DNA from 4 places in the Pseudomonas ulcerans genome. Region 4 is predicted to be linked to each of the others. Evidence: predicted binding sites of a transcription regulator. Region 4 holds the regulator's gene; each other region holds the start of a gene.
What was found. The regulator sigma-54, encoded in region 4, starts transcription at its own class of promoters, with help from an activator protein. The targets are predictions, from matches to a motif close to ANTGGCATNNANNTTGCTNT.

Region 1 (7,151 bases), on a different contig from region 4:
GCTGGCCAGGCCGATGAAGCCGCCGAAGGTGACGCTGTAGAAGAACATGAACCACCAGCTGTCGCGGTCACCGAGGGCCTTGAGGTAGTCGGCCATGGCCTTGGGCTTCGGGCGTTGCGGGGCATTGCGGGCGAGCAGGGCGAACAGCGCCAGCGTCAACAGCAGCGGCAGTACGGCGAGGCCGAAGACATTGTTCCAGCCGTACGCGGCGGCCAGCACCGGGGCGAGCAGGGCGGCGAACACAGTGCCGGAGTTGCCGGCGCCGGCGATGCCCATGGCCTTGCCCTGGTGCTGCGGTGGATACCATTGCGAGGCCAGCGGCAGGGACACGGCGAACGAGGCACCGGCCACGCCGAGGAATACCCCGAGCAACAGCGCCTGCTCGTAGCTGTTGACCCCCAGCTTCCAGGCGCTGAACAGGGCGACGATCACGATGACCTGGCCAATCAGCCCGGCGGTCTTCGGCGACAGCTTGTCGACCAGGATGCCCATGATGAAGCGCAGCACCGCACCGGCGAGGATCGGCGTCGCCACCATCAGCCCGCGCTGCTGGGTGGTCAGTTGCAGGTCGGCGGCGATCTGCACCGCCAGCGGGCCGAGCAGGTACCAGACCATGAAGCTCAGGTCGAAATAGAGGAAGGCGGCGAACAGGGTCGGGACATGCCCGGATTTCCAGAAGCTCGTATTCATGGAGCACCTCAAGGGGCTGAAACAAAAAAACGCCGCTTCCCGGCTCGCGTGGTGCGAGGGGGAGAGCGACGTCTTTGTCGGATGGGGTTCGGGGCAACCGCCATTGGCTACCGCAGGATTCTTAGCAAGAGCCGGGCCAGCTCCCGGGGCTGAGCAGCAATGCGGATCCTGTGGGAGCGGGTTTACCCGCGATTACGTCGGCGAAACCACTGCCGCAATCGCGGGTAAACCCGCTCCCACAGGGTCGGTGCAAAAACCATTGGTTAATCAATCAACCCAACAGGTCATGCATGGCAATGATCTGCTCCGCCACCTGGATCAGCTTCTGCTGCTTGCTCATGGCCTGCCGGCGCATCAGGGTGTAGGCCTGTTCTTCGTCGCAGTCCCTCATCTTCATCAGCAGCCCCTTGGCCAGCTCGATGCGCTTGCGCTCCGCCAACTGCTGGTCGCGGGCGTGGAGCTGGGCCTTGAGCGCCTGGTCGCTCTCGAAACGGGCCATGGCCACGTCGAGGATCGGCTGCAGGCGCCGGGCATGGATGCCTTCGACGATATAGGCACTGACCCCGGCCTGGATCGCCTGGCGCATCACCCCGGGGTCGTGCTCGTCGGTGAACATTACGATTGGCCGCGGCAGATCGCGACTCACCAGTACCACCTGGTCCATCACGTCACGGCCGGGTGACTCGGTATCGATCAGGATCACGTCTGGACGCACCGTTTCGACGCGCGCCGGCAGGTCGATGGTCAGGCACGAGGCTTCGATCACCTCGAAACCGGCCTCCACCAGCGCCGCGTGCAGGCGCCCGACTTTTTTCTCGGTGTCGTCGATCAACAGGATTCGCAGCATCTGGGCAACTCCCGTCAAGCGTCGGACAAAGCGTGCAGGCGAAACCCGTGGGCATAGCCCCGGGGATCGCTGCCATCCCAGACCGTTCCGTCGATCAGGCGGCTGCTGCGCATGGCGGCCAGCGGGCAGTCGATGCCCAGGCTGGTGGCGGCGTCGCGGTACAGGCCCAGTTGCTGGACCTGGCGGGCCACGGCGAGGTAGTCCGGGTCTTCCCGCAGCAGGCCCCAGCGACGGAACTGGGTCATGAACCACATGCCGTCGGACAGGTACGGTACCGTGGCCTTGCCATCTTCGAACAGGCTCAGTCCATGGGGATCGTGCCAGCGGTTGCCCAGGCCATCCTCGTAGTCGCCCAGCATGCGCGGCTCGATGGCGGCCAGCGGCGCGTCGAGGTAGTTGGCCGCGCTGAGCAACTGCGCGGTGGCGCGGCGGTTTTCCGCGCTGGCCTCGATGAAGCGGCTCGCCGCCAGCACCGAGGCGACGAGGGCGCGGGCGCTGTTCGGGCATTGCTGTACGAAATCGCTATTGCTGGCCAGGACCTTTTCCGGATGGTCCGGCCAGATCGACTGGCTGGTGGCCAGGGTGAAGCCCATGCCCTGGTTCACCGCATCCGCCGACCAGGGTTCGCCGACGCAGAACCCGTCGATGCGCCCGGCCCGCAGGTGGGCGAGCATCTGTGCGGGGGGCACCACCACGCTGTTGACGTCGTGCAAGGGATGGATGCCCTGGCTGGCGAGCCAGTAATACAGCCACATGGCGTGGGTGCCGGTGGGAAAGGTCTGGGCGAATGTCAGTTTTGTCCGACTTTGGTGCACGTGCCGTTGCAGTGCCTCGCCATTGGTCACGCCCAGGGCCTGCAAGTCCGGCGACAGGTTGATGGCCTGGCCGTTGTGGTTCAGGCCCATCAGCACGGCCATCGGTGTCGCCGCCACGCCGATTCCCAGGTGCACCGCATAGGCCAGGCCGTACAGGCAGTGGGCGGCATCCAGCTCGCCGCTGAGCAGGCCGTCGCGCAGCCCGGCCCAGGAGCTCTGCCGCTTGAGGTTCAGGGTCAGGCCATGGGGCTGGGCGAAGCCCTGGGTTGCTGCCACCACCAGTGGGGCGCAGTCGCTGAGGGCCATGAAGCCGATGTTCAGGCTGGTCTTTTCCGGCGCGTCGCTGCCGTGCAGCCAGGCCAGGGGGGGAGGGGAAAGGTCTGTCATCGGAATGCGTTCGCCCGGCAAGAAAAGCGGTGGCCGGCGCATCGAAAAATGCCGGCCTCGTGGCAAGACATCAAGCAACGCATATGCCAAGGGCCTGTCGCCGCGAACCCGGCGTGGCTATAATCGCCACCTCTTCAAACTCCTGAGCCAAGCCCGCCTATGTATAACCTGGCCCGCCAGCTGTTGTTCAAACTGTCCCCGGAAACTTCCCACGACCTGTCGCTCGACCTGATCGGCGCCGGTGGCCGTCTGGGCCTCAACGGACTGTTGACCAAGGCTCCGGCGCGCCTGCCGGTGACCGTCATGGGCCTGGAGTTCGCCAACCCGGTGGGCCTGGCCGCGGGCCTGGACAAGAACGGCGCGGCCATCGACGGTTTCGGCCAGCTGGGCTTCGGTTTCGTCGAGATCGGTACCGTGACCCCGCGTCCCCAGCCGGGCAACCCGAAGCCGCGGATCTTCCGCCTGCCGGAAGCCGAGGCGATCATCAACCGCATGGGCTTCAACAACCTCGGCGTCGACAACCTGCTCAACCGCGTGCGCGCGTCCAACTACAAGGGCGTGCTCGGCATCAACATCGGCAAGAACTTCGACACCCCGGTCGAACGCGCCGTCGACGACTACCTGATCTGCCTGGACAAGGTCTACACCCACGCCAGCTACATCACCGTCAACGTCAGCTCGCCGAACACCCCGGGCCTGCGCAGCCTGCAGTTCGGCGACTCGCTCAAGCAACTGCTCGACGCCCTGGCCGTGCGCCGCGAGGAACTGGCCGTGGCCCATGGCAAGCGCGTGCCGCTGGCCATCAAGATCGCCCCGGACATGACCGACGAAGAAACCGCGCTGGTGGCTTCGGCGCTGCTTGAGTCGGGCATGGATGCGGTGATCGCCACCAACACTACCCTCAGCCGCGAAGGCGTCGAAGGCCTCAACCATGCCGACGAGGCGGGCGGTTTGTCCGGCGCCCCGGTGCGCGAGAAAAGCACCAACACCGTCAAGGTGCTGGCGGGCGAACTGGCCGGCCGCATGCCGATCATCGCTGCCGGCGGTATCACCGAGGGTCGTCATGCCGCCGAGAAAATCGCCGCAGGCGCGAGCCTGGTGCAGATCTACTCCGGCTTCATCTACAAGGGGCCGGCGCTGATCCGCGAGGCGGTGGATGCCATCGCCGCCATGCCGAACCGCTGAAACCCGGGCATAAAAAAGGGCCCCACGAAGGGGCCCCCTGGGCCGAAGCCCGCCGCCCGGATAGGGCGCGCATGTGAAACGGTTATTCGGTTGAAGCTCCTCGATCAGCCAACGGCGTGAACTTCGTTGAGTCTATGGATACCAGCGGTGCCGGTCATGCCATCCCAGTTGTCGCCCCGTCCTTCACGCCAGCCATTGATCCATGCCTGGCGCACGGACGGCAGGGTGAAGGGGCAAAGCTCGCGGGATTTGCCGGTGACTCCGTATTGGTAGCCACGTGAAAATGCTCTTTCCAACGGATCACGCTTAAGTCTTCTCATAGGGTACTGCCCTCATTTGTTGACTGTAATGTCCCGTCGGCCTCGTTTGAGGCCGGGCAGATTCGTTCTGCCGGTGTAGCGCCCGCTGCCGGCGTCGCGGGCTGAAGTGTCGTACCGTTGCGGTCACGACCTGATTAGAGTTCTAACCAATAGGAAAGGGCGTGTGAACGAACGATTTGTCATAAGCACGTAACCTTTCCATGGGTGAGAGGATAAGTAAAAAATTGCTTCGGAAGGGGAGCACGGGTAAAGCCAGCTATCATCAGGATTTGCCCGCCCTGTAGAGCAAAACGCCATCGCCGAGACCGTTTTCCGGCGCGTGCAAATAAATCGACGAAGGGTCGCGTTTTATCCCTTCAGCAACAGAATTTTTCATTCTGCCCGACGATCAAAGCCTTTTTGCCTCCCGCGAAAGGTCCTCGGCGGGCGGCCCGGCACGCGACGTCGTGCCACTCGGGGGCTTGCCGAAGGCACCCGATCAAACTTCGAAGGGCGATGCGCTCGCTCCTTCACTACAAGGCTGGATACCCATGTCGGACCGTTTCGAACTTTACCTCACCTGTCCCAAAGGCCTGGAAGGCCTGCTCGCCGATGAGGCCCGCGGCCTTGGCCTGGAAGAGGTGCGCGAGCACACCTCGGCGCTGCGCGGCTCGGCCGACATGGAAACCGCCTACCGCCTGTGCCTGTGGTCGCGCCTGGCCAACCGCGTGCTGCTGGTGCTCAAGCGCTTCTCGATGAAGAACGCCGACGACCTCTACGACGGCGTCCACGACGTCGACTGGGCCGAACACCTGGACGCCGCCGGTACCCTGGCGGTGGAATTCAGCGGCCATGGCTCGGGTATCGACAACACCCACTTCGGCGCCCTCAAGGTCAAGGACGCCATCGTCGACAAGCTGCGCAATGCCCAGGGCGAGCGCCCGTCGATCGACAAGCTCAACCCCGACCTGCGCGTGCACCTGCGCCTGGAGCGCGGTGAAGCGATCCTCTCCCTCGACCTCTCCGGGCACAGCCTGCACCAGCGCGGCTATCGCCTGCAGCAGGGCGCAGCGCCGCTCAAGGAAAACCTCGCTGCCGCCGTGCTGATCCGCGCCGGCTGGCCGCGCATTGCCGCCGAAGGCGGCGCCCTGGCCGACCCGATGTGCGGTGTCGGTACCTTCCTCGTCGAAGCGGCGATGATCGCTGCCGACATCGCGCCGAACCTCAAGCGCGAGCGTTGGGGCTTCACCTCCTGGCTTGGCCACGTACCGGCGCTGTGGCGCAAGGTCCACGACGAGGCCAAGGCCCGCGCCGAAGCCGGCCTGGCCCGGCCGCCGCTGTGGATCCGCGGTTACGAGGCCGACCCGCGGCTGATCCAGCCGGGGCGCAACAACGTCGAGCGCGCCGGCCTGAGCGACTGGGTGAAGATCTACCAGGGCGAAGTCGGCACCTTCGAACCGCGCCCGGACCAGAACCAGAAAGGCCTGGTCATCAGCAACCCGCCCTACGGCGAGCGTCTTGGCGACGAAGCCAGCCTGCTCTACCTCTACCAGAATCTCGGCGAACGCCTGCGCCAGGCCTGCCTCGGCTGGGAGGCGGCGGTGTTCACCGGCGCCCCGGACCTGGGCAAGCGCATGGGCATCCGCAGCCACAAGCAATACGCCTTCTGGAACGGCGCGCTGCCGTGCAAGCTGCTGCTGATCAAGGTGCAACCGGACCAGTTCGTCACCGGCGAGCGTCGCTCCGCCGAGCGCAACCAGGACGACGAGCGTCCGGTCCAGGCCGTGGCGGCCGAACCTGCGCGCCTGAGCGAAGGGGGGCAGATGTTCGCCAACCGCCTGCAGAAGAACCTCAAGCAACTGGGCAAGTGGGCCAAGCGCGAGCACATCACCTGCTACCGCCTGTATGACGCCGACATGCCCGAGTACGCCCTGGCCATCGACCTGTACCAGGGCTGGGTGCACGTGCAGGAATACGCCGCACCGCGCTCGGTCGATCCGGAGAAGGCCCAGGCTCGACTGTTCGATGCCCTGGCCGCGATTCCGCAAGCGCTGGGCGTGGACCAGAGCAAGGTGGTGGTCAAGCGCCGCGAGCGGCAGAGCGGCACCCGCCAGTACGAGCGGCAGAACAGCCAGGGGCAGTTCATGGAGGTCAGCGAAGGCGGCGTGAAGCTGCTGGTCAACCTCACCGACTACCTGGACACCGGTCTGTTCCTCGACCACCGCCCGATGCGCATGCGCATCCAGCGCGAGGCCGCGGGCAAGCGCTTCCTCAACCTGTTCTGCTACACCGCCACGGCCAGCGTGCACGCGGCCAAGGGCGGCGCGCGCAGCACCACCAGCGTCGACCTGTCGAAGACCTACCTGGACTGGGCGCGGCGCAATCTGTCGCTGAACGGCTATTCGGACAAGAACCGCCTGGAGCAGGGCGACGTGATGGCCTGGCTGGAAAGCAACCGCGAGCAGTTCGACCTGATCTTCATCGACCCGCCGACCTTCTCCAACTCCAAGCGCATGGAAGGGGTGTTCGACGTACAGCGCGACCATGTGCAACTGCTCGACCTGGCGGTTGCACGCCTGGCCCCGGGCGGCGTGCTGTACTTCTCCAACAACTTCCGCAAGTTCCAGCTCGACGAGCACTTGCAGGAGCGCTACGCCATCGAGGAGATCAGCGCCAGCACCCTGGATCCGGACTTCGCCCGCAACAGCAAGATCCACCGCGCCTGGCGCATCCAGGCACGGTGAGATAAATGACGCATTCCTGGCTTTCTCGGTCGTGGCTACTGGCTATTATTGAAGAGAGCCGTGAGTGCCGTCACTGGCCGGCGTCGTGAGTGCTTTATCATGTCGAAGCCTGTCCAGCGCCCGAAGATGCTCGGATTCATCAGTGAAGAGGTGTCCGCCTGGCTGGTCGCCTTTGTCACCCTGG
Region 2 (7,151 bases), on a different contig from region 4:
CCCAATTCGCGCACCAGCGGGATGTAATGGTTCAGCCAGGGGTGCAGGCCCTGGGACAGGACTTCGTCGATGCCGGTGTAGCGCAGCCTGGCATCCACCTCCGCCGCCAGGCGCTGAGCCGGGCGGCCGTTGCTGCCGGGCAGGCTGGCCAGGATCTGGTCGATTTCCTCGGTGCAGGCGCGCAGGGAACGGGGCACGTCGGCACGCAGGAGCAGCAGTTCGGCTACGTGGCGCGCCGTGGGGGCGTCGCGGTAGATCTCGGTATAGGCCTCGAACGAGGACAGGGCACGGAGCAAGGCGCTCCATTGGTAGTAACCACGGGCGGAGCTGTCGCTGACATGCTCCGCCGCCTCGCCGAACATCTCGTAGCGCGCATCGAGCAGGCGCAGGGTGTTGTCGGCGCGCTCGATGAAGGTACCGAGGCGGATGAAACGGAAGGCATCGTTGCGCATGATGGTGCCGTAGGTGGCACCGCGGAACAGGTGCGAGCGCTCCTTGATCCACTCGCAGAAGCGACTCATGCCATAGCGCCCCAGGCCCTGCTCGGCGATGCCGCGGATCTCCAGCCAGGTGGCGTTGATGTTTTCCCACATGTCGGCAGTGATCTTGCCGCGTACCGCATGGGCACAGGCCCGCGCCGCGCCGAGGCAACTGTAGATGCTCGCGGGGTTCTCGGGGTCGAGGGCGAAGAAATGCAGCAGGCGTTCGGCATGCAGTTGGCCATGCCGGTCCAGGTAGTCGTCGAGGGTACCGGTGATGCGCAGGGCCAGGGTCATTTCGTCCAGGCCGTCGCCACGGCCATCCTGCGGCATCAGCGACAGCGAATAGCTGACATCGAGCATGCGCGCGAGGTTTTCCGCGCGCTCCAGGTAGCGCGACATCCAGTACAGGTCGGAAGCGGTTCTGCTGAGCATGGTTCAGTCCTCCACCACCCAGGTGTCCTTGGTGCCGCCGCCCTGGGACGAGTTCACCACCAGCGAGCCCTCGCGCAGGGCCACCCGGGTCAGACCGCCGGGCACCACGCGGGTATCGCGCCCGGAGAGAACGAACGGCCGCAGGTCGATATGGCGCGGCGCGATGCCGTTCTCGACGAAGGTCGGGCAGGTCGACAGGGACAGGGTCGGCTGGGCGATATAGGCCGCCGGACGGGCCTTGATGCGTTCGGCGAACGCGGCGATTTCCGCCTGGGTCGAGGCCGGCCCCACCAGCATGCCGTAGCCGCCGGAACCCTGGGTTTCCTTGACCACCAGCTCCGGCAGGTGCGCCAGCACATGGGACAGCTCGGCGGGATTGCGGCATTGCCAGGTGGGCACGTTGTTCAGGATGGGTTCCTCGTCGAGGTAGAAGCGGATCATGTCGGTGACATAGGGGTAGATCGACTTGTCGTCGGCGACACCGGTGCCGATGGCATTGGCCAGCACCACGTTGCCGCAGCGGTAGGCGGAGAGCAGGCCGGGCACGCCAAGCATGGATTCCGGGTTGAACGCCAGCGGGTCGAGGTAGGCGTCGTCGAGGCGGCGGTAGATCACGTCAACCGGCTTCGGTCCGCCGGTGGTGCGCATGAACACCCGTTCGTCGCGGACGAACAGGTCGGCACCTTCCACCAGTTCCACGCCCATCTCACGGGCGAGGAAGGCATGCTCGAAGAAGGCGCTGTTGAAGCGTCCCGGGGTCAGCACCACGACACTGGGGTTGTCCAGCGGGCTTGCGCTCTTCAGGGTGTCGAGCAGCAGGTTCGGGTAGTGGTCGATGGGGGCGATGCGCTGGGCGGCGAACAGCTCCGGGAACAGGCGCATCATCATCTTGCGGTCTTCGAGCATGTAGCTGACCCCGCTGGGGGTGCGCAGGTTGTCTTCGAGGACGTAGTAGGTGCCATCGCCATCGCGCACCAGGTCGACCCCGGCGATGTGCGCGTAGAGTCCGCGGTGCAGGCTCAGGCCCTGCATCGCCAGCTGGTACTGGTCGTTGGCCAGGACCTGCTCGGCGGGAATGATCCCGGCGCGCAGGATGCGTTGCTCGTGGTACAGATCGGCCAGGAACAGGTTCAGCGCCTTGACCCGCTGGATGCAGCCGCGCTCCACCATGCGCCATTCGCTGGCCGGGATGGCCCGCGGAATGGTGTCGAAGGGGATCAGGCGCTCGGTGCCCTGTTCGTCGCCGTAGAGGGTGAACGTGATGCCGGCGCGATGGAACAGCAGATCGGCCTCGCGGCGGCGTTGCGCCAGCAGTTCCGGGGGCGTTTCCCCCAGCCAGCGGGCGAATTCCCGATAGTGCGGACGGAGCTGACCGTCGGCGGCGTACATCTCGTCGTAGAACTTGCGAATCATGCCGAACTCCTTGTCACCCGTGCACGAACCTCATCGCAAGGCCCGTGCCATCGGCAATAAGTCCTTCAAATCAAGGAGTTGAAAAATCTGAGAAAGGTCGTCGCACCAGACTTGTGCAGCCGTGTCCACGACCGTGGGGCACACGCTTCATTGCGAAGCGCAGGTTGGCCCGGGGCTGCGGCAGGCGCCGCCCCGGGAGGGGTTTCAGGTCATCAGTCGTTCCTGCTTGACGCCCCAGCCCTGGGCCTCGCCGCCGAGCGGCCGGATCACTGCCTCGAAGTCCTGCTCGAAGGCGCCGATGCCACCGTGGGTGGCGTACATGATCTTGCTCAATTCCAGTTGCCAGCCTTCATCGCTCTCGTGCACCAGGGCACACAGCGACTCGCCACGAAACTTGCCTGCAGCCCTGCGCGCCCGGTCCTCGTCCGGGAATACCGCGTAAAACTCGATGGGATGGATTTGCGTGAAGTCGAAGCCGCCTTCTTTCATGCGGCGCAGTACGGTGCTGCTGATGTCTTCGTACAGGTTGCTCATGAATCGTCCTCCTCACTCACGATGGATAGACTTTCGATGCGTTCGCATCAACCCTGCTGCCCTGGCGGGCGGGGTTCTCGAGCGGATGTAACGACGGCAAAGACCGGCGCCGGAAAAACGACGGCCTTGTTTGCAGCGTAGCGTCAGCCTTGGCACATCGCCAGCTGAGTCGATTCAGGCTTTCTCGGCGATTCCGGTGATTTCCACGCCGCTCTGCTCCTTCAGCCACTTGGCGGTCGGGCAATCGGCGCGGTCCTGGAAGTCGTTGAGGTCGAGTTCATCCATGACCGGGAACAAGTGGCCCCTGATCCGCCGCGCAGCGTCTTCGATGCTCGGACGGTTTTCGCAAGCGAACAGCAACGAGGTGCGTTCGCCCTTCTGGTCCACGAAGGTGATTTCCCACTCTTTCATCTGGCGTAGTCCTCGAATGGAAGTACGGGGTATTTCCAGCCTACCTTCCGTTGACCATGGCCAAGGGGCGTTGTTCCAGTTGCGTGGCGCCAGCCACGGACCAAAAAAGACCCCGGCAAGCCGGGGTCCTCGGAATTGCATATCAGCCAGGGGCGATCACTTCGGAATGCCATGAACCACACCGGCGGTGTTGTCCAGCAGGCTCTTGGTCGCGGTCTGGATGAAGGATTCGAGTTTCTTCTGCATCGCAGCCTGTTCCGGGCTTTCGATCAGCTCGGCCTTGAACTCGCTGCCGAGCTGGTAGCGGTAGACGCGCGGCGCCATGTCTTTGGACTCGATCAACAGGTGATCGCCCTGGAACAGGCCGACGATCTGTTCGCTGCCCGACGGCTTGACCATGCCCATGCCCTGGTCGCCTTCCGGCAGGTTGAGCAGGTCGCGTCCCCAGCACTGATGACGGGTTTCGCCACCGAGGCGGCCCATGATGGTCGGCACGATGTCGATCTGGGTGCCGACGATATGGCTGCGCTTGCCGAACTTCTCCTGGATGCCCGGTGCGATCATCAGCATCGGCACGTTGAAGCGGCCCAGGTCCAGCTCGGTGACCTGCTGGTTGTTGCCGAAGCCGTGGTCGCCGACGATGACGAACAGGGTTTCCTTGAAGTACGGCTCCTTGCGCGCCTTCTCGAAGAACTGGCCCAACGCCCAGTCGGAGTAGCGCATGGCGGTCAGGTGCTCGTCGAGGCGACCGAAACCGGTGACCGGCTCAACCGGCAACTGCGCCGGCAGCGCGTACGGCGTGTGGTTGGACAGGGTCTGGAGCAAGGCATAGAAAGGTTTCTTGCCGTAGTTGTGGGCCAGCTCCTGGGCACCGCGGTCGAACATGTCCTGGTCGGACACGCCCCAGGTCGGGTCGGAGAACACCGGATTGACGAAGTCGCGACGGCCGATGAAGGTGGTCATGCCCTGGTTGCCGAAGAAGCCGGACTGGTTGTCCCAGGCGAAGTCACCGTTGTAGACGTAAACGTCGTCATAGTCGCGGGCGCTGAGCAGCGCCGGCAGGCCGGACAGCTTGTGACCGCCTTCCGGAGTCTGCATCAGGTATTCGAAGCCTGGCAGGTTGGGGAAGCAGGCCATGGTGGCAAACATGCCCTGGTGGGTATGGGTGCCGTTGGAGAAGAAGCGATCGAACAGCAGGCCTTCCTCGGCCAGCTTGTCGAAGTACGGGGTGATGTTGCCCTTGCCGCCCAGCGCACCGACGGAGTGGCCGGCGAAGCTTTCCATGAGGATCACCACCACGTTCTTGATCGGCAGGGTCTTGTCTGCCGGCGGGGTGAAGTCGCGGCGGATCGCCGCTTCATCGGCGTCGACCAGCTTGTCGTTCGGCGTCAGCAGCATGCTGCGCACGGTTTCCTGCGCGACCTGCTGGTCGAGGGTGGCTTTCCAGATGTTGTCGCGGTCCTCGGACATGCGGCTCTTGGCGGCGTCGATCAGGGTCAGGGTGCCATTGAGGCCCAGCTGGTTGACGAAGTTCGAGTCGGTGGTGAAGGCATCGCCCCAGCGCATGGGCGGGCCCTGGCGCAGGGTGCCACGTGCGGCGACCACGGCCACCAGGAGGATCATGACGAACACCACGCCACGCACGTACCAAGGCGCCACACTGCGCGCACCGGCCAGATTGCTCTGGTACTGGCCGCGAGGGCGGGTCAGGCGGTCGATGCCCTTGAACGCCAGGCTCATGACCACGGTGCCAACTACCCAGGCCAGCAGGTAGCGAACCACCGGGAAGCCGTACCAGAGCATGCTGGAGACGGTCTTCGGATCTTCCTTGATGTACTGGAATACCAGGCCGTTGAGGCGCTGGTGGAACTCGCGGTAGAAGTCCATCTCCACCAGGCCGAGGAACAGCGTGACGCTGGACGTCACGGTCAGCCACAGGCGGAACAGGCCGCGAGCGGCCATGGCCCGGGCACTGAGGATCGCCAGCAACAGCGGGATACTCAGGTAGACGACGACGCGCAGGTCGAAGCGCAGGCCGTTGCTGAAGCCCTCGGCGACGGTGGAGTAAGGCGTGTCGCCGATCATGTCGCTGTTGTAGACCAGCAGGGCAAAGCGCACCAGGCTGAGCATCAGCATGATCGCCAGGCCGCACAGCAGGGTGTAGAGCAGGTGTGATTTGACCGTCGGTTGCAGGCGCGGGGCGTCCGTTTTAGCCATGAAGAGGAAGATCCCTGGAATTCTGGTTATGGGAAGCACATTGACGCGAAGCGGCGGCACCCGGGTCGAATTACCAGGTGGCCGGACCAGTTGGCGAATGGATGATGACGCGCGCGATTGTCTTCAATCGATTGTGAAAATTTTGTTGAGGCAGACGCGGGCGCGACTCAGGCTAGCCGGGTTGCTGCGCCATCACAAATCGGCGTGGGGCAAGCGGAAGCTTTTCCCTAGATCCGCACGTCTCCACGGGGGCCGGCGATGGCCCAGATGATCAGGCCGAGCACCGGCAAGAGGATGATCAGCAGGATCCACAGGACCTTGGCGCCACCCCCGGCGCTGCTCTTGATCACGTTGAGGATCGCCCAGATGTCGAGCGCGAGGATGATCAGGCCGGCCAGGCCGTTGAACGTCGAACCCATTTCACAACTCCCAATTCAAGCATTCACCAGAGAATAGCTGGCTATTGGCCTTATAGACGCTCTTGCCTGGAGGTCGTTCCAAAGCCTTGATTAGACTGGTTTCACGTTTTGCCGGAGAGATGCCCATGCCCCCATCCCAGACCCACAGCCCTTCCGCCCCCACGCCACTGTTCAGCGCCTGGCTGCAGCAGGCACAGGCAACGCCCTGGCTCAGCGCCGGACTCGGCCTGACCCTGCTGGCGGTGTTCTGGCTGATGGGTGCCAGCGCCTGGAATGCGGTCCATGGCGACCACCAGGAAAACCTGCACCTGGCCATGCTCGGCGGCCTGGCCGGTTTTGCCGCCACCGCCCTGGGCGCGATCCTCGCCGTGGTATTGCGTGAGGTCAGCGCGCGCACCCAGGACGTGATGCTCGGTTTCGCCGCCGGGATGATGCTCGCCGCCAGTTCCTTCTCGCTGATCCTGCCAGGCCTGGATGCCGCCCGCGAGATCACCGGCAACGGTCCGTTCGCCGCGCTGACCGTGGTGATCGGCATGGGCCTCGGCGTGCTGCTGATGCTCGGCCTCGACCGCTTCACGCCGCACGAACACGAAAGTACCGGCCCCTGCGGGCCGCAGGCCGAGCGGATCAACCGGGTCTGGCTGTTCGTGCTGGCGATCACCCTGCACAACCTGCCGGAAGGCATGGCCATCGGCGTCAGCTTCACCACCGGCGACCTGAATGTCGGCCTGCCGCTGACCAGCGCCATCGCCATCCAGGACATCCCCGAAGGCCTGGCGGTGGCCCTGGCCCTGCGCGCCACCGGCCTGTCGAACTTCAAGGCGGCGCTGGTGGCCATCGGCTCCGGCCTGATGGAGCCGATCGGCGCAGTCATCGGCCTGGGGATTTCCAGCGGTTTCGCCCTCGCCTACCCCATCAGCATGGGCCTGGCGGCGGGGGCGATGCTCTTCGTGGTGTCCCACGAGGTGATTCCGGAAACCCACCGCAACGGTCACCAGACGTCGGCGACCCTGGGCTTGATGGGCGGGTTCGCGGTGATGATGTTCCTCGATACCGCGCTGGGCTAGACGTGAACCGCCACCCGCAGCGCTTCCAGGGCCGGCGCGGCAGCGATGTTCAGCTCCGCGCACAGCTCCAGCACCCGCGGCAGGTCGTTGCCGCAGACCAGCACCATCTGCAATTCATCGTCCAGCAACTGGCTGAAGTTCATCAGCACGTAGCCGCCCGCTTCCTTGTTCATGCT
Region 3 (7,151 bases), on a different contig from region 4:
CCATTCCGTATGCTGCGGACCATTGAAGGTGGCCCCATCCACCTGGCGCACGCTGATGTCCACGCCTGCCCGACGGGCCTGCTCGGCGAACACCAGGGCCGAGGACAGCGCCACGCCTTCCTGTTCGGCCACCAGCTCCAGCTTGAGGTTTTCTTGCCCTGCTTCGCGCAACAGCGCCCGGGCCTTGTCCAGGTCCTGGCGGCGCGGCGGGATGGCGTGGTCGAAGGTAGGGTCGTTCGGTGCATAGAGGTCGTTGGCCGCTCGTCCCTGGCCGTTGAGCACTCGCGCCACCAGTTCCTCGCGATCGGCCAGCAGGCGAAACGCCTGGCGCACCCGCGGGTCGTCGAACGGCGCCTTCTGCGTGTTCATGTCCAGGCTCAGCCAGTTGCCGGTGACCGAGGTCAGCACCTGCAGGCGCGGGTCGTTCTCGATCAGGCGCAGGTGCTCGGCCGCCAGGGCGTTGGCCATGTCCAGCTGGCCGGCCTTGAGCGCGGCAAGGCGTGAGGTCTGGTCCTTGAAGCCGATGATTTCCAGTTCGTCGGCGTAGGGGCGGCCGGACTTGTAGTAGTTCTCGAAACGGGTGAACAGCGAGCGCTGGCCGGCGTTGAAACTCTTGAACCGGTAGGGACCGGCGCCGACGGGATTGGTCACCGGGTGATAGTCCACGGGCACGATGCCGCCGAAATTCACCCAGGTTTCCGGCAACGGCACGAAGCCCGCGCCGTCCTTGAAGCGGACGCGCAGGGTGCGGTTGTCGAGCTTCTCCAGGTTGTCGCGGTCGATCCAGTGCAGCAGCGCGGCGTAGGGCGAGGCCAGTTGCGGGTCGGTGAGGCGGCGGATGGAGAACTGCAGGTCGTCGGCGTCGATGGTCTTGCCGTGGTGGAACTCCAGGTCCTTGTGCAGGCGCAGGGTCCACACCTTGCCGTCCGCGCTGACCTCGGCCTCTTCGGCCAGGGCCAGGCGCGGCAGCATGTTCTCGTCCCACTCCCAGAGCTTGCTGTACAGGGCGAAGCCGCGAACGATGCCGCTGCCCACCGGCTTGTGCGCATCGAGGTTGCCGGCCTGGTTGCCATCGAGGATGCCCAGGCGCAGGCGGCCGCCGTAGCGCGGGGTGGTGCCGTCGAGATTGGCGGCGGACTGGCTGTCATCGCCGCAGCCGGCGAGCAGGCCGCCGCCCAGGACCAGGCCACCGAGGGCCAGGCTGTTGCCGAGGAAGCGGCGGCGGGTGAAGGGAGGGCGTTCGATCATGCGGGAGTCTCTGAGGGATTCGTTGCAGCGGGTCAGAGCAGGTTTCACGCCATCCGGGGCAAAGTCCCGGTTTTGCTGGGTTTGCCGGGAAAACCGGTGGGCAGGTGGGTCGTGTGTTGTTGCTGGAGCAGCAGGCCATCAGCAGGTCAGCGTTCGAGCGCCAGCAGCACCAAACTGGTGATGTGTGCGAATTAATTGCACCAAAAGAAAAATAATTTCCTTTCAGGAATTTGATCTGGCCCTGGTCCGAGGGCTGGTTGCTAGATAAAAACCCTTTACTTTCAATCGACTGCGGAAATTTTCGCGCAGCTTCACGATTTGGCAGACCTCTTGCGTTGCAGCCGGGGCAGTCACACCGCTCCGGAGCGACGCTCCGCAGGGCACCCCATGCCGGTGATTCCGCGCTTTCGTGGAAACCGGCATTCCCATCGATTGGAGGCAGTGGGCAATGATCCGGTTTTCACCTGTGGTCCGCGGTACCTTGGGCCTTTCCCTGATGCTGGGGGCGGCATCGGCATTAGCCGAGGACGCCACCCCGACCATCAACAGCGGCGACACGGCGTTCGTCGCCCTGTGTTCGCTGGTGGTGCTGTTGATGATGTTGCCGGGCCTGGCGCTGTTCTATGGCGGCATGGCGCGGAGCAAGAACGTGCTGTCGATCCTCATGCAGGTGTTCTGCACCGCGTCGCTGGCAGCGGTGCTGTTCGCCCTGTACGGCTACAGCCTGACCTTCACCGACGGCGGTTCGCTGCAGTCGTTCATCGGTGGCCTGGACAAGCTGTTCCTGCGCGGCGTGGACAAGGACTCGATCACCGGCACCATCCCCGAGTACCTGTACTTCCTGTTCATGCTGCTGTTCGCCGCGATCACCCCGGCGATCATCGTCGGCGCCTTTGCCGAGCGCATGAAATTCTCCGCGGTCATGGTGTTCATGGCGTTCTGGCTGACTCTCAACTACCTGCCGATGGCCCATATGGGCTGGGGCGGTGGCTGGGTGTTCAACCTCGGCGTGCAGGACTTCGCCGGCGGCAACGTGGTGCACCTGAATGTCGGCATCGCCGCCCTGGTGGGCGCCTGGATGCTCGGGCGCCGCCGTGGTTTCGGCACCCAGGCCCTGGCCCCGCACAACATGACCATGACCTACACCGGCGGCTGCATGCTCTGGGTCGGCTGGCTCGGCTTCTGCGGCGGCTGCGCCCTGGCCGCCAGCGGCTTCGCCATGCTGGTGATGGTCAACACCATGCTTGCCAGCTGCGCCGGTGCCCTGGGCTGGTTGATCGTCGAGTGGCAGTACCGTGGCCGCCCGAGCCTGTTCGGAGCGATCTCCGGGGCCATCGCCGGCCTCGTCGCGATCACCCCGGCCTGTGGTTTCGTCGGGCCCATGGGGGCGATCCTGCTGGGCTTCATCGCCGGCCCGGTGTGCGTCTGGTCGGTGGACAAGCTCAAGCCGATGATCGGCCTCGACGACGCCTTCGATGTGTTTGGCGTGCACGGCGTGGCGGGGATTCTCGGCGGCCTGCTGACCCCGGTGTTCGCCCTCACGGCGATCGGTGGCCAGGGCTTCGCCGAAGGCCGCGGCCTGATGGAGCAACTGGCGGTCAACGGCGGGGCGATCCTGTTCAGCATCCTGTTCTCTGCCGTCAGCAGCTGGGTTGCCTTCAAGGTGGCGGCGGCGCTGTGCGGCGGGCTGAGGGTGGATGAAGAGGCGGAAGTGGACGGCCTCGACCTCTCTGCCCATGGCGAGGTCGGGTACAAGTACTCCAACTGATCCGCCGTTGAAAACAGCGCCGGCACCTTGTGCCGGCGTTGGCATTTGTCGTGAAAGGAGAAGCCTGTGGGTTGGTTGAATGGATGGACGTATCTGCTGGCGGCCGGGGCCTGCGAAGTGCTGTATGCCTCGATCATCCCGCGTACCGATGGTTTCACCCGGCTCTGGCCGAGCCTGTACTGCGGGCTGTTCCTGGCGTTGAGCATCTACCTGCTGAGCCTGTCGGTCAGGGAACTGCCGCTGGGCCTGGCCTATGCGGTGTGGGTGGGCATCGGGACGCTGGGGACGGTGGTGTACGGGAGTGTGTTTCTCGGGGAATCGCTGGGGGTGCTGAAGGGCTTGTGCCTGCTGATGATCGTCGGCGGGATCGTGGGGTTGAAGCTGGTGGGGGAAGGGCAGGCGGTTTGATGCGGGGTTCGTGAAGGCCTGGTCGCGGACGTTGCCCGCCACCAGGCCAGTGACGCTTACTTCAGCTTCGGCAGTTCCTCGTCCGCCATCGCGTAGCTGTGCTTCTCATGCACGAAGGTAGTGACCAGGGCGTACAGGGTGACCGCGATCACCACCACAGTGATCACGCCGAGCACGGCGGGTTTGTCGGCGAAGGTGAAGACGGCGCTGGCGCCTTCGTAGGTGCTGATGCTCATGCGGGTTCTCCTCAGACGGTGGCTTTGCTTTCTGCGACCAGGCGAGCCTGTGGCTTGGCGGGCTCGCCGTAGATTCCACTCCATTCCGGATAGGCCTGGGCCGGCACTTCGGTCAGGTCCAGGCCGCGTTCCTCGGCATGCGCCGGGACGCGCAACACGCCGGCCTTCTTCAGGGCCCAGGAGACCAGGTAGCCGGGGATGAAGCCCAGGGCCGCCATCACCACCGCACCGCCCAGTTGCCCCATGAAGCTGATCTCGGCCATGCCGTTCATGTTCGGGTAGCCGGCGAGGAACACGCCGCTGATCACGAGCCCGGCGAAGCCACCGAAGCCGTGCACGGCGAAGGCGCCGACGGCGTCGTCGAGGCGCAGTTTCAGCAGCAGGTTGTTCACCAGCGGGGCCATGGCCGCCACGCCCATGCCGATCAGGTAGGCCAGGCCGGGGTGGTAGAGGTCGAGGCCCGGGGCCACGGAGATGATCCCGACCAGGCCGCCGGACATCATCCAGTACGGCTCGCGGGTGGTCAGGTAGGCGCCGATCAGCCCGCCGGCGAAGCCCATCAGGGTGTTGAAGGCGAAGGCGGAGAGGGTGGTCGGCTGGCCGTAGATGTTGATCCACTGCGCTCCGGAGCTGTAGATGATGCAGCCGCCGAGGAAGCCGAAGAAGCCGACGATGATCAGCATCAGGCCGACCACGCTCATCGGCATGCTGTGGCCGACGATGGCGTTGGCGCTGCCGTCCGGGTTGAAGCGGCCGATGCGTGCGCCGAGGTTGATCACCACGGCAAGGGCGAAGAAGCCGGCGATCATGTGCACCACGCCCGCCGCGCCGACGTCATGGTAGCCCCACTGCACGGTCAGCCAGCCTTGTGGGTGCCAGCCCCAGGCTGCGCCGAACAGCCACAGCACCGAACCGAGCAGCACGGTCATGATGATGAAGGCACTCATGCGCGCACGCTCGATGATCGCCCCGGACAGGATCGAACCGGTGGTGGCGGCGAACAGGGCGAAGGCCGCCCAGAAGATCCCGGTGGCGTTGTCCTTGATGTTCGGGCCCATGCTCTGGCTCCACGGCATGGCGGCGCTGAGGGCGTCCATGCGCGGCACCAGGCCGTCGGGGAAGGCGTTGTAGATGGCCCAGCCGAACAGGAAGAAGGTCGGCACGATGAAGCCGAAGGCGAGGATGTTCTTGACCCCGGCGGCGAGGGCGTTCTTCAGCCGCGAGGCGCCGATCTCATAGGACAGGAAGCCGGCGTGGATCAGGATCATCAGGGCGATGCACCACCAGTAGAAGATCTCCATGTTGAGGGTGTTGGTCATGTCGATGAGGGCTTTGAGCTCCTCGACCGTGGGGGCTTTCTGTTCTTCCATCACTCGATCCTCGATGCACATGCTGTGGAATGTTGTGGTGGGCAGAAGGAAGTGGACTGCTAGCCTTTGAAGGCTTTTGTTGTTGTGTGGTTTCAGGGCAGTGACGCGGACCCTGTAGGAGCGGGTTTACCCGCGATGGCGTCGGTGAATTCACTATTGCAATCGCGGGTAAACCCGCTCCTACAGGGGGCTGCGTCGCTTTTCAGGACTGCAACATGTTCTGGATCTGCTGCACGGACTCCTGGGTCCTTCGGGCCAGGTTGCGCACTTCGTCGGCCACCACCGCGAACCCGCGGCCACCCTCGCCAGCCCGGGCCGCCTCGATCGCCGCATTGAGCGCCAGCAGGTTGGTCTGCTCGGCGATGCCGCGGATCACCCCGGCGACCTGGGCGATCTGCCCGTAGGTGGCCTGGATGCTGGCCTGCTCGCGGTCATGCAGGGTCGCGGCGGTCTTCTCGTCGCTGATCTCGCGCACTGCGCCGGTCACCCAGGTCAGCCGCCCCTTGCCGTCGCGCAGGCAGCGGCCGCGCTCGCGGAACCAGACTTCGCCACGGGTCTTGTGGCGCATGCGGTATTCCACGGCATACAGCCCATCGCCCTGGCCGTCGGCCATGGCGGCGTTGAAGGCCTTCATCACCTGTTTCAGGTCGTCGGCGTTGACCACCGCGAAGTAGCTGTCCCAGCCATCGGGAAATTCGTCGCGGCCATAGCCGATCAGGGCGCGGAACTGTTCCGACCAGCGAATCACGTTCTGCGCATGGTCCGGGTCGCCATTGACCACGTTCATGGCCCAGCAGCCTTCGGTGAGGGTGCGCTTGGTCAGTTCCCAGACCTGGCGGTCCTCGTCCCAGCGCTCGCGCTCGGCGTGCAGGCTGTCGAGCTGTTGCAGGGCGGCATCGCGCTCGCTGCCCAGGCGTGCCACCTGGGCCTGCGCCTCGGCCAGGTGCCGTTGCAGCGCAGCAAGCTCTTCGGCGGTGCACGGTGGCGGCACATAGTGCTCGGCCTGCTGGCGGATCCGTTGCAACTCGCCCCAGTCGCGCTGCAGGTGTTCCAGGCTGCCAAGCAGGCGCGGCTGGCGCTGCAATACCGGCGAATGGGCCGTGGCAGAGCCGTTGCGAGCAAGCTGGTCGAGCCATTGGCTCAGTTCGTTGGCCAGGTCACTGGAAGCGTTGCTGAACCACATCGTCAGGTTCTCCTTGCGCAAGGGACAATCCCTGTCCCTCTTGCCTGCAATTTCCCATCCAGTTTCACGAACGAACCCGACGTTTTTCCGGGTCGTAGGCGACGGTGCTGGCGGCAACCTTCGCCGCGATGCGTTTCTGCTGGCCATCCAGCTTGCCCACCTCGACCAGCGTCCCCGCCGCGCAATGGGCCACGTCGAGGCGGCACAGGGCGATGTTCTTGCCCAGCACCGGCGAGCGGGTGGCGCTGGTGATCACCCCGACCTGGGCGCGGCCGATGCGCACGCAATCGCCGTGGGCCGCCGCCTCGTTGCCCTCCAGTTCCAGGCCCACCAGGCGCTGTTGCGGTTCGGCGCTGCGCCTTGTCAGGGCAGCCCGGCCGATGAAGTCGGCCTGCTTGCTCTGCAATGGCACGCAAAAACCGATGCCGGCTTCGAAGGGATCGGTCTGGTCGCTGAACTCGTAGCCGGCGAAGACCAGCCCGGCCTCGATGCGCAGCATGTCGAGGGCCTGCAGGCCGACCGGCACCAGGCCCAGCGGGTCGCCCAGTTGCCAGAGGCGGGTCCAGATGGCCATGGCGTCGCGCGGATGGCACCAGATCTCGTAGCCCAGCTCGCCGGTGTAGCCGGTGCGCGAAACCATCAGCGGCACGCCGTTGTAGTCGTCGAGGCGACCGGTGAGGAAGCGGAACCAGCCCAGGTCTTCCAGCGCCGGCTGGGTGCCCGGGGTCCAGATCATCTGCTTGAGCAGCTCCCGGGCCAGCGGGCCCTGCACGGCGATATTGTGGATCTGCTCCGAGGCGCTCTTGACCCAGACTTTCATGCCCAGCCGCGCCGCCTGCTCGCGCAGCCAGTCGCCGGCGTGGTCCTCGCCGCCGATCCAGCGGAAGGCGTCGTGCCCCAGGCGCAGCAGGGTGCCGTCGTCGAGCATGCCGCCGTGC
Region 4 (7,151 bases):
ATGGGCAAATCCGGGCACATCGGCAACAAGATCGCCGCGACCCTGGCCAGCACCGGAACCCCGGCGTTCTTCGTCCACCCCGCCGAGGCCAGCCACGGCGACATGGGCATGATCACCCGGGACGACATCATCCTGGCGCTGTCCAACTCCGGCTCCACCGCCGAAATCGTCACCCTGCTGCCGCTGATCAAGCGCCTGGGCATCAAGCTCGTCAGCCTCACCGGCAACCCCGACTCGCCACTGGCCAAGGCCGCCGAGGTCAACCTCGACGCCCGCGTGGCCCAGGAAGCCTGCCCGCTGAACCTGGCCCCGACCTCCTCTACCACCGCCGCCCTGGTACTGGGCGACGCCCTGGCCATCGCCCTGCTAGAAGCGCGTGGCTTCACCGCCGAAGACTTCGCCTTCTCGCATCCAGGCGGCGCCCTGGGCCGCCGCCTGCTGCTGAAGGTGGAGAACGTCATGCACGCCGGCGACGAGTTGCCGCAGGTACAGCGCGGCACCCTGCTCAAGGACGCCCTGCTGGAAATGTCGCGCAAGGGCCTGGGCATGACCGTGGTGGCCGAAGCCGACGGCAGCCTCGCCGGGATCTTCACCGACGGCGACCTGCGCCGCAGCCTCGACCGCAACATCGATGTACACAAGACCCTGATCGAAGAGGTCATGACCGTCCACGGCAAGACCGCCCGCGCCGAAATGCTCGCCGCCGAGGCCCTGAAGATCATGGAAGACCACAAGATCAGCGCGCTGGTGGTCGTCGACAAGGCCGACCGTCCCGTCGGCGCCTTGAACATGCACGACCTGCTGCGCGCCGGAGTGATGTGATGAATACCCTGTTGCAACGCGGCAAAGCCATCAAGCTGGCAGTCTTCGACGTGGACGGCGTGCTCACCGACGGCCGCCTGTACTTCCTGGAAGACGGCAGCGAATTCAAGACCTTCAACACCCTCGACGGCCAGGGCATCAAGATGCTGATGAACAGCGGAGTCACCACCGCGATCATCAGCGGACGCAAGACCCCGGTGGTCGAGCGCCGGGCGAAGAACCTCGGCATTCCGCACCTGTACCAGGGCCGCGAGGACAAACTGGTGGTGCTGGACGAGCTTCTCGCCCAGCTCGGCCTAAGCTATGAAGAGGTTGCCTACCTGGGCGACGACCTGCCCGACCTGCCGGTGATCCGCCGGGTCGGCCTGGGCATGGCGGTGGCCAATGCCGCGGCGTTCGTCCGCGAGCATGCCCACGGCGTGACCCAGGCCCGCGGCGGCGAAGGCGCGGCACGTGAATTCTGCGAACTGATCCTGCAAGCCCAGGGCAACCTGGAAGCAGCAAACGCCCACTACCTGTAGAGCCCGTCATGTTCAGCAAGAAGATTCGCAACATTGCGCTGTTCAGCGTGATCGCCGCGCTTTTCGCGGCGATCGGCTACTGGAACATCGTGCCCGAGCGCTTCCTCGACCAGCCGGTCGCACAGGTCGACGAAAGCGCCATCGACTACTACGCCATCAACGCCCACAGTGTGCAGTTCCTGCCCGACGGCAAGCTGCAGTACGAAATGACCGCGGACAAGGTCGAGCACCTCAAGGCCAGCGAAGTCACCCTGCTGACCAAGCCGGACCTGCAGATGTACCGTGGCACCACCTTCCCCTGGCATGTGCAGAGCGAGCGCGGCGAGGTCAACCCGGACGGCACCGAGGTCGAGTTGATCGACGCCGTGCGCGTGGCCCGTACCGACGAGCAGAATCGCACCACCATCATCACCTCCAGTCGCATGACGGTATTCCCGCAGAAGCAATATGCGCAAACCGAGCAAGACGTTAGAATCGACGGCGCCGGTGGCGTGACTACGGGCAAGGGAATGAAAGCGTATTTGAAAGACGGCAGGATGGACCTGCTGTCCAACGTAAGAGGACAGTATGAGGCTCGTTAAAACCCTCCCTTATTTGCTCAGCCTGAGCGCGGCACTGGGAAGCGCGAGCGCTTGGTCCCTGCCCAACGATCGCGAGCAGCCCGTTCGCATCCAGGCCGACAGCGCCCAGATGGACGACAAGAACAAGGTCGCCACCTACACGGGCGACGTGATCATCACCCAGGGTTCGATGATGATCAAAGGCAACGTCGTGACCGTCACCCTGAACCAGGCCGGCGATATCGACACCGCCACCTCGGTCGGCAACCTGGCCTATTTCGAGCAGCAACAGGACGCCGCCAAGCCGGACAAGATGCAAGGCTATGCCAAGCAGATCCAGTACCAGGCCGGCAAGGACCTGATCATCCTCACCGACCAGGCCCGAGTGATCAACGCAGGCAATACCACCGAAGGCGAGAAGATCGTCTACAACTCGAAGACCCAGGTCGCTACCGCCGGCCGCGGCGGGAAAGACATCAAGACACCACGTCAGCGCATCGACATGGTGATCCAGCCGAAGAAGAAGGCCGAGTAATGGCAACTCTCAAAGCCCAGCACCTGGCCAAGAGCTACAAGAGCCGGCAAGTCGTGCGCGACGTCAGCCTGTCCATCGACAGCGGCCAGATCGTCGGACTGCTCGGCCCCAACGGCGCTGGCAAGACCACATGCTTCTACATGATCGTCGGGCTGGTCCAGGCCGACCAGGGTCGCGTGCTGATCGACGACCTGGATGTCAGCCACCAGCCGATGCACGGTCGTGCCCGCGCCGGTATCGGCTACCTGCCGCAGGAAGCCTCGATCTTCCGCAAGCTGTCGGTCGCCGACAACATCATGGCGATCCTGGAAACCCGCCAGGACCTCGACCGCGATGGACGGCGCAAGGAGCTGGAAAGCCTGCTGCAGGAATTCCACATCAGCCACATCCGTGACAACCTCGGCATGAGCCTGTCCGGTGGCGAACGTCGTCGCGTGGAAATCGCCCGGGCCCTGGCTACCGCGCCGAAGTTCATCCTGCTCGACGAACCCTTTGCCGGTGTCGACCCGATCTCGGTCGGCGACATCAAGCAGATCATCCATCACCTGAAGGCCAAGGGCATCGGCGTCCTGATCACCGACCACAACGTCCGTGAAACCCTGGATATCTGCGAAACCGCTTACATCGTCAACGATGGCCAGCTGATTGCCGAAGGCGATTCGGAAACCATCCTGGCCAACCAGCTGGTGAAAGAGGTGTACCTCGGCCACGAGTTCCGCCTGTAGGTCGACGTACCGGAGTGACCGAGCGCTGGCATTCAGCCATTATTACGGCTTAATTGTTACAGCGCTCTAGGCAAACGCATCAATTTCAGGCATATATCTTGCTTAAAATTGGCGCCCCGCGCCCGTGTAGAGATGGCGCATGCGCGCCGGCGAATAAGGTGTTAAGCCCCAGCCATGAAACCATCGCTCGTCCTAAGAATGGGCCAGCAACTGACGATGACCCCGCAGTTGCAACAGGCCATCCGACTGCTCCAGCTTTCCACGCTGGACCTGCAGCAGGAAATCCAGGAAGCCCTGGAGTCGAACCCGATGCTCGAACGCCAGGAAGAAGGCGACGACTTCGACAACAGCGACCCCATGGCCGACAACGCCGAGAGCAAGCCGGTCGCGGAAGCGCAGGAAAGCAGCTTCGAGCAATCCGCCCCCAGCGCGGAAAACCTCGAAGAAGGCGAATGGAACGAGCGCATTCCCAACGAACTGCCGGTGGACACCGCATGGGAAGACATCTACCAGACCAGCGCCAGCAGCCTGCCAAGCAACGATGATGACGAGTGGGACTTCACCACCCGTACGTCTGCGGGCGAGAGCCTGCAAAGCCACCTGCTCTGGCAGTTGAACCTGGCACCGATGTCGGATACCGACCGGCTGATTGCCGTCACCCTCATCGACTGCATCAACAACCAGGGCTACCTCGACGAGACCCTGGAAGAAATCTGCGACTCCTTCGATCCCGAGCTCGACATCGAGCTGGACGAGGTCGAAGCCGTCCTGCACCGCATCCAGCAGTTCGAGCCTGCCGGCATCGGTGCGCGCAACCTTGGCGAATGCCTGCTGCTGCAACTGCGCCAGTTGCCATCCAACACACCGTGGATGAGCGAAGCACAGCGCCTGGTCAGTGACTACATCGACCTGCTCGGCAGCCGCGACTACAGCCAGCTGATGCGCCGCATGAAGCTCAAGGAAGACGAACTGCGCCAGGTCATCGAGCTGGTACAGAGCCTGAACCCTCGCCCCGGCTCGCAGATCGAGTCGAGCGAGCCGGAATACGTGGTCCCCGACGTGATCGTGCGCAAGGACAACGAGCGCTGGCTGGTGGAACTGAACCAGGAAGCGGTACCGCGCCTGCGGGTCAATCCGCAGTATGCCGGCTTCGTCCGCCGTGCCGACACCAGCGCCGACAACACCTTCATGCGCAACCAGTTGCAGGAGGCGCGCTGGTTCATCAAGAGCCTGCAGAGCCGCAACGAGACGCTGATGAAGGTGGCGACCCAGATCGTCGAGCACCAGCGTGGTTTCCTCGATCACGGCGACGAGGCCATGAAGCCGCTGGTCCTGCACGACATCGCCGAGGCGGTGGGCATGCACGAATCGACCATTTCCCGGGTCACCACGCAGAAATACATGCACACGCCCCGGGGAATCTATGAACTGAAGTACTTTTTCTCCAGTCATGTGAGCACCTCCGAAGGCGGTGAATGCTCGTCCACTGCCATCCGCGCGATCATCAAGAAACTGGTTGCCGCGGAAAATCAGAAAAAGCCATTGAGTGACAGCAAGATCGCTGGTTTACTGGAGGCACAAGGCATCCAGGTAGCACGTCGCACCGTCGCCAAGTACCGCGAGTCCCTCGGTATCGCACCATCGAGTGAACGCAAGCGATTGATGTGACCTTCCCTGAGGTGTGCCATCGCAATTCAGTGGCAGGCGCAACACCTGCCTCTTTATGCACGGCAACAAAGGAGAAGCAGTATGCAAGTCAACATCAGTGGACAACATGTAGAAGTCACCGAGGCCCTGCGTACCTACATCGGGGAAAAACTCGCCCGGCTCGAGCGCCACTACGACCGCATCACCAATGTGCAGGTGATCCTCAAGGTCGAGAAGCTGCAGCAGAAGATCGAAGCGACCTTGCAGATTCCCGGCGGTGAAGTGGTAGCGAACGCAGAGCACGAAGACATGTATGCCGCCATCGACCTCCTGACCGACAAGCTCGACCGCCAACTGAAAAAACACAAGGAAAAACAGCAAAGTCTGCTGCAAGGTGCAGCTGCCCGCTGATCCCCCTCATCCATGATCCGACTTGAATCCATCCTGACCCCCGGCCGTTCCCTCGTGAACGTGCCGGGCGGCAGTAAAAAGCGTGTACTCGAACAGATCGCCAACCTGATCGGGAAGGAAGTTCCCGAGCTGGACACCCAGGACGTGTTCAAGAGCCTGATCGACCGGGAGAAACTCGGTTCGACGGGCTTCGGCAATGGCATCGCCATTCCCCACTGCCGTCTCAAGGGGTGCGCCAGTCCGATCAGCGCCCTGCTGCACCTGGACGCCCCCATCGATTTCGACGCCATCGACGGCGCCCCGGTAGACCTGCTGTTCGTGCTGCTGGTACCGGAAGCCGCCACTGATGCGCACCTCGAACTGCTTCGCCAGATTGCCAGCATGCTCGACCGCAAGGACGTGCGTGACAAGCTGCGCGCCGCCAACAGCAGCACCGCCCTGTACCAGGTTGTCCTGGACGAACAGAACGGAAGCTGAGCCATGCGCCTGATCATTGTCAGTGGCCGTTCCGGATCCGGCAAAAGTACGGCCCTCGATGTCCTGGAAGACAATGGTTACTACTGTATCGACAACCTCCCCGCCGGCCTGCTTCCGCAGTTGGCGGAGAGCGCACTGATCAATACGGAATTGCTGCAACCGCGGGTGGCGGTATCGATCGACGCCCGCAACCTGCCCAGCCACCTCACGCGCTTCCCCGAACTGCTCGACGAAGCCCGCGCCCGTCACATCCAGTGCGACGTGCTGTACCTGGATGCCGATGAGGAAACCCTGCTCAAGCGCTTTTCCGAAACCCGCCGCCGCCACCCGCTGACCAACCCGGACCGCTCCCTGGCCGAGGCGATCCGGGTCGAGAGCGAGCTGCTCGGGCCCATCGCCGACTTGGCAGACCTGAAGATCGATACCACCAACCTGAACCTGTACCAGTTGCGTGATTCGATCAAGCTGCGCCTGCTCAACCAGCCGGAGCCCGGCACGGCGTTCCTGATCGAGTCCTTCGGCTTCAAACGCGGCATGCCGGTGGATGCCGACGTGGTGTTCGACGTGCGCTGCCTGCCGAATCCGTACTGGAAGCCGGAACTGCGCGAGCACTCCGGGCGGGATCAACCGGTCATCGACTACCTTGCCGCGCAGCCGGACGTGGAAGAGATGTTCCAGGACATCTCCTCCTACCTGCTGAAATGGTTGCCACGCTTCGCCGCCAGCAACCGTGCTTACGTGACCATCGCCATCGGCTGCACGGGCGGTCACCACCGCTCCGTCTACCTGACCGAACGCCTGGGCCAGTTGCTGCAACCCATCTTGAAGAATGTCCAGGTCCGTCACCGCGACCTCTAGCCCACAGGATCCCACCCGCGATGCCCGCAATCGAAATCGAGATCATCAACAAGCTGGGGCTGCATGCCCGCGCCGCCGCCAAGTTCGTCGGCGTGGCCGGCAAGTTTCCCTGCACGGTCAAGGTTGGGCGCGCGCCGGACAGGCTGGTGGACGGCAAGAGCATCATGGCGGTGATGATGCTGGCCGCCGGCAAAGGCACCAAGGTGCACCTGCTGACCGAGGGCGAAGAGGAGCAGGCCGCGCTGGATGGACTGATCGAGCTGATCAACAACCGGTTTGACGAAGGCGAGTGATCGCCTGTAATGAAAAAGCCCGCCAATTGGCGGGCTTTTTCATGCAGCCTGCTGTAGCTGGCTCACCTGCGAAGAACCGCACAAGGCCTGGGTGCAAGGGCGGGATCAGGACAACGCCGTATCCATCACCATCATCAAGCAGAATCCGACGCAAAGCCCCAGGCTCGCCAAGCGATGATGCCCATTGGCCCGCGATTCAGGAATGATTTCCTGGGTCACCACCAACAGCATGGCTCCTGCGGCAAAGGCCAGCCCCAGCGGCAACGCCAGTTCGGCCAGTTTCACCAGCCAGGCACAGAGCA

Region 1: a site for sigma-54 is predicted at 2,811-2,830, ahead of V0R59_RS30640 (CmpA/NrtA family ABC transporter substrate-binding protein). Genes of this name have one in related genera too.
Region 2: a site for sigma-54 is predicted at 2,360-2,379, ahead of V0R59_RS12810 (circularly permuted type 2 ATP-grasp protein). Genes of this name have one in related genera too.
Region 3: a site for sigma-54 is predicted at 1,566-1,585, ahead of V0R59_RS24955 (ammonium transporter). Genes of this name have one in related genera too.

The regions. Positions count from the first base shown of each region.
Region 1 covers NZ_JAZDQN010000072.1:10,314-17,464, forward strand. The annotation lists gene V0R59_RS30630 (nitrate/nitrite transporter) at 1-690, opposite strand, end outside; gene V0R59_RS30635 (ANTAR domain-containing response regulator) at 962-1,537, opposite strand; gene V0R59_RS30640 (CmpA/NrtA family ABC transporter substrate-binding protein) at 1,552-2,739, opposite strand; gene V0R59_RS30645 (quinone-dependent dihydroorotate dehydrogenase) at 2,899-3,924, shown strand; gene rmf (ribosome modulation factor) at 4,029-4,244, opposite strand; gene rlmKL (bifunctional 23S rRNA (guanine(2069)-N(7))-methyltransferase RlmK/23S rRNA (guanine(2445)-N(2))-methyltransferase RlmL) at 4,775-6,967, shown strand; gene V0R59_RS30660 (sensor domain-containing diguanylate cyclase) at 7,067-7,151, shown strand, end outside.
Region 2 covers NZ_JAZDQN010000011.1:91,525-98,675, reverse strand. The annotation lists gene V0R59_RS12815 (alpha-E domain-containing protein) at 1-914, opposite strand, end outside; gene V0R59_RS12810 (circularly permuted type 2 ATP-grasp protein) at 918-2,327, opposite strand; gene V0R59_RS12805 (ribonuclease E inhibitor RraB) at 2,532-2,861, opposite strand; gene V0R59_RS12800 (hypothetical protein) at 3,036-3,272, opposite strand; gene V0R59_RS12795 (LTA synthase family protein) at 3,429-5,489, opposite strand; gene V0R59_RS12790 (PLDc N-terminal domain-containing protein) at 5,717-5,908, opposite strand; gene V0R59_RS12785 (ZIP family metal transporter) at 6,034-6,975, shown strand; gene V0R59_RS12780 (hypothetical protein) at 6,972-7,151, opposite strand, start outside.
Region 3 covers NZ_JAZDQN010000037.1:56,737-63,887, reverse strand. The annotation lists gene V0R59_RS24960 (ABC transporter substrate-binding protein) at 1-1,248, opposite strand, end outside; gene V0R59_RS24955 (ammonium transporter) at 1,697-3,016, shown strand; gene V0R59_RS24950 (DMT family transporter) at 3,083-3,424, shown strand; gene V0R59_RS24945 (hypothetical protein) at 3,481-3,660, opposite strand; gene V0R59_RS24940 (ammonium transporter) at 3,672-5,030, opposite strand; partial or broken gene V0R59_RS24935 (methyl-accepting chemotaxis protein) at 5,239-5,445, opposite strand; partial or broken gene V0R59_RS24930 (PAS domain-containing protein) at 5,485-5,817, opposite strand; gene V0R59_RS24925 (DUF1989 domain-containing protein) at 6,278-7,151, opposite strand, start outside.
Region 4 covers NZ_JAZDQN010000013.1:16,032-23,182, forward strand. The annotation lists gene V0R59_RS14040 (KpsF/GutQ family sugar-phosphate isomerase) at 1-822, shown strand, start outside; gene V0R59_RS14045 (KdsC family phosphatase) at 822-1,343, shown strand; gene lptC (LPS export ABC transporter periplasmic protein LptC) at 1,352-1,924, shown strand; gene lptA (lipopolysaccharide transport periplasmic protein LptA) at 1,911-2,438, shown strand; gene lptB (LPS export ABC transporter ATP-binding protein) at 2,438-3,163, shown strand; gene V0R59_RS14065 (RNA polymerase factor sigma-54) at 3,338-4,831, shown strand; gene hpf (ribosome hibernation-promoting factor, HPF/YfiA family) at 4,913-5,221, shown strand; gene ptsN (PTS IIA-like nitrogen regulatory protein PtsN) at 5,234-5,698, shown strand; gene rapZ (RNase adapter RapZ) at 5,702-6,556, shown strand; gene V0R59_RS14085 (HPr family phosphocarrier protein) at 6,577-6,849, shown strand; gene V0R59_RS14090 (ZIP family metal transporter) at 6,955-7,151, opposite strand, start outside.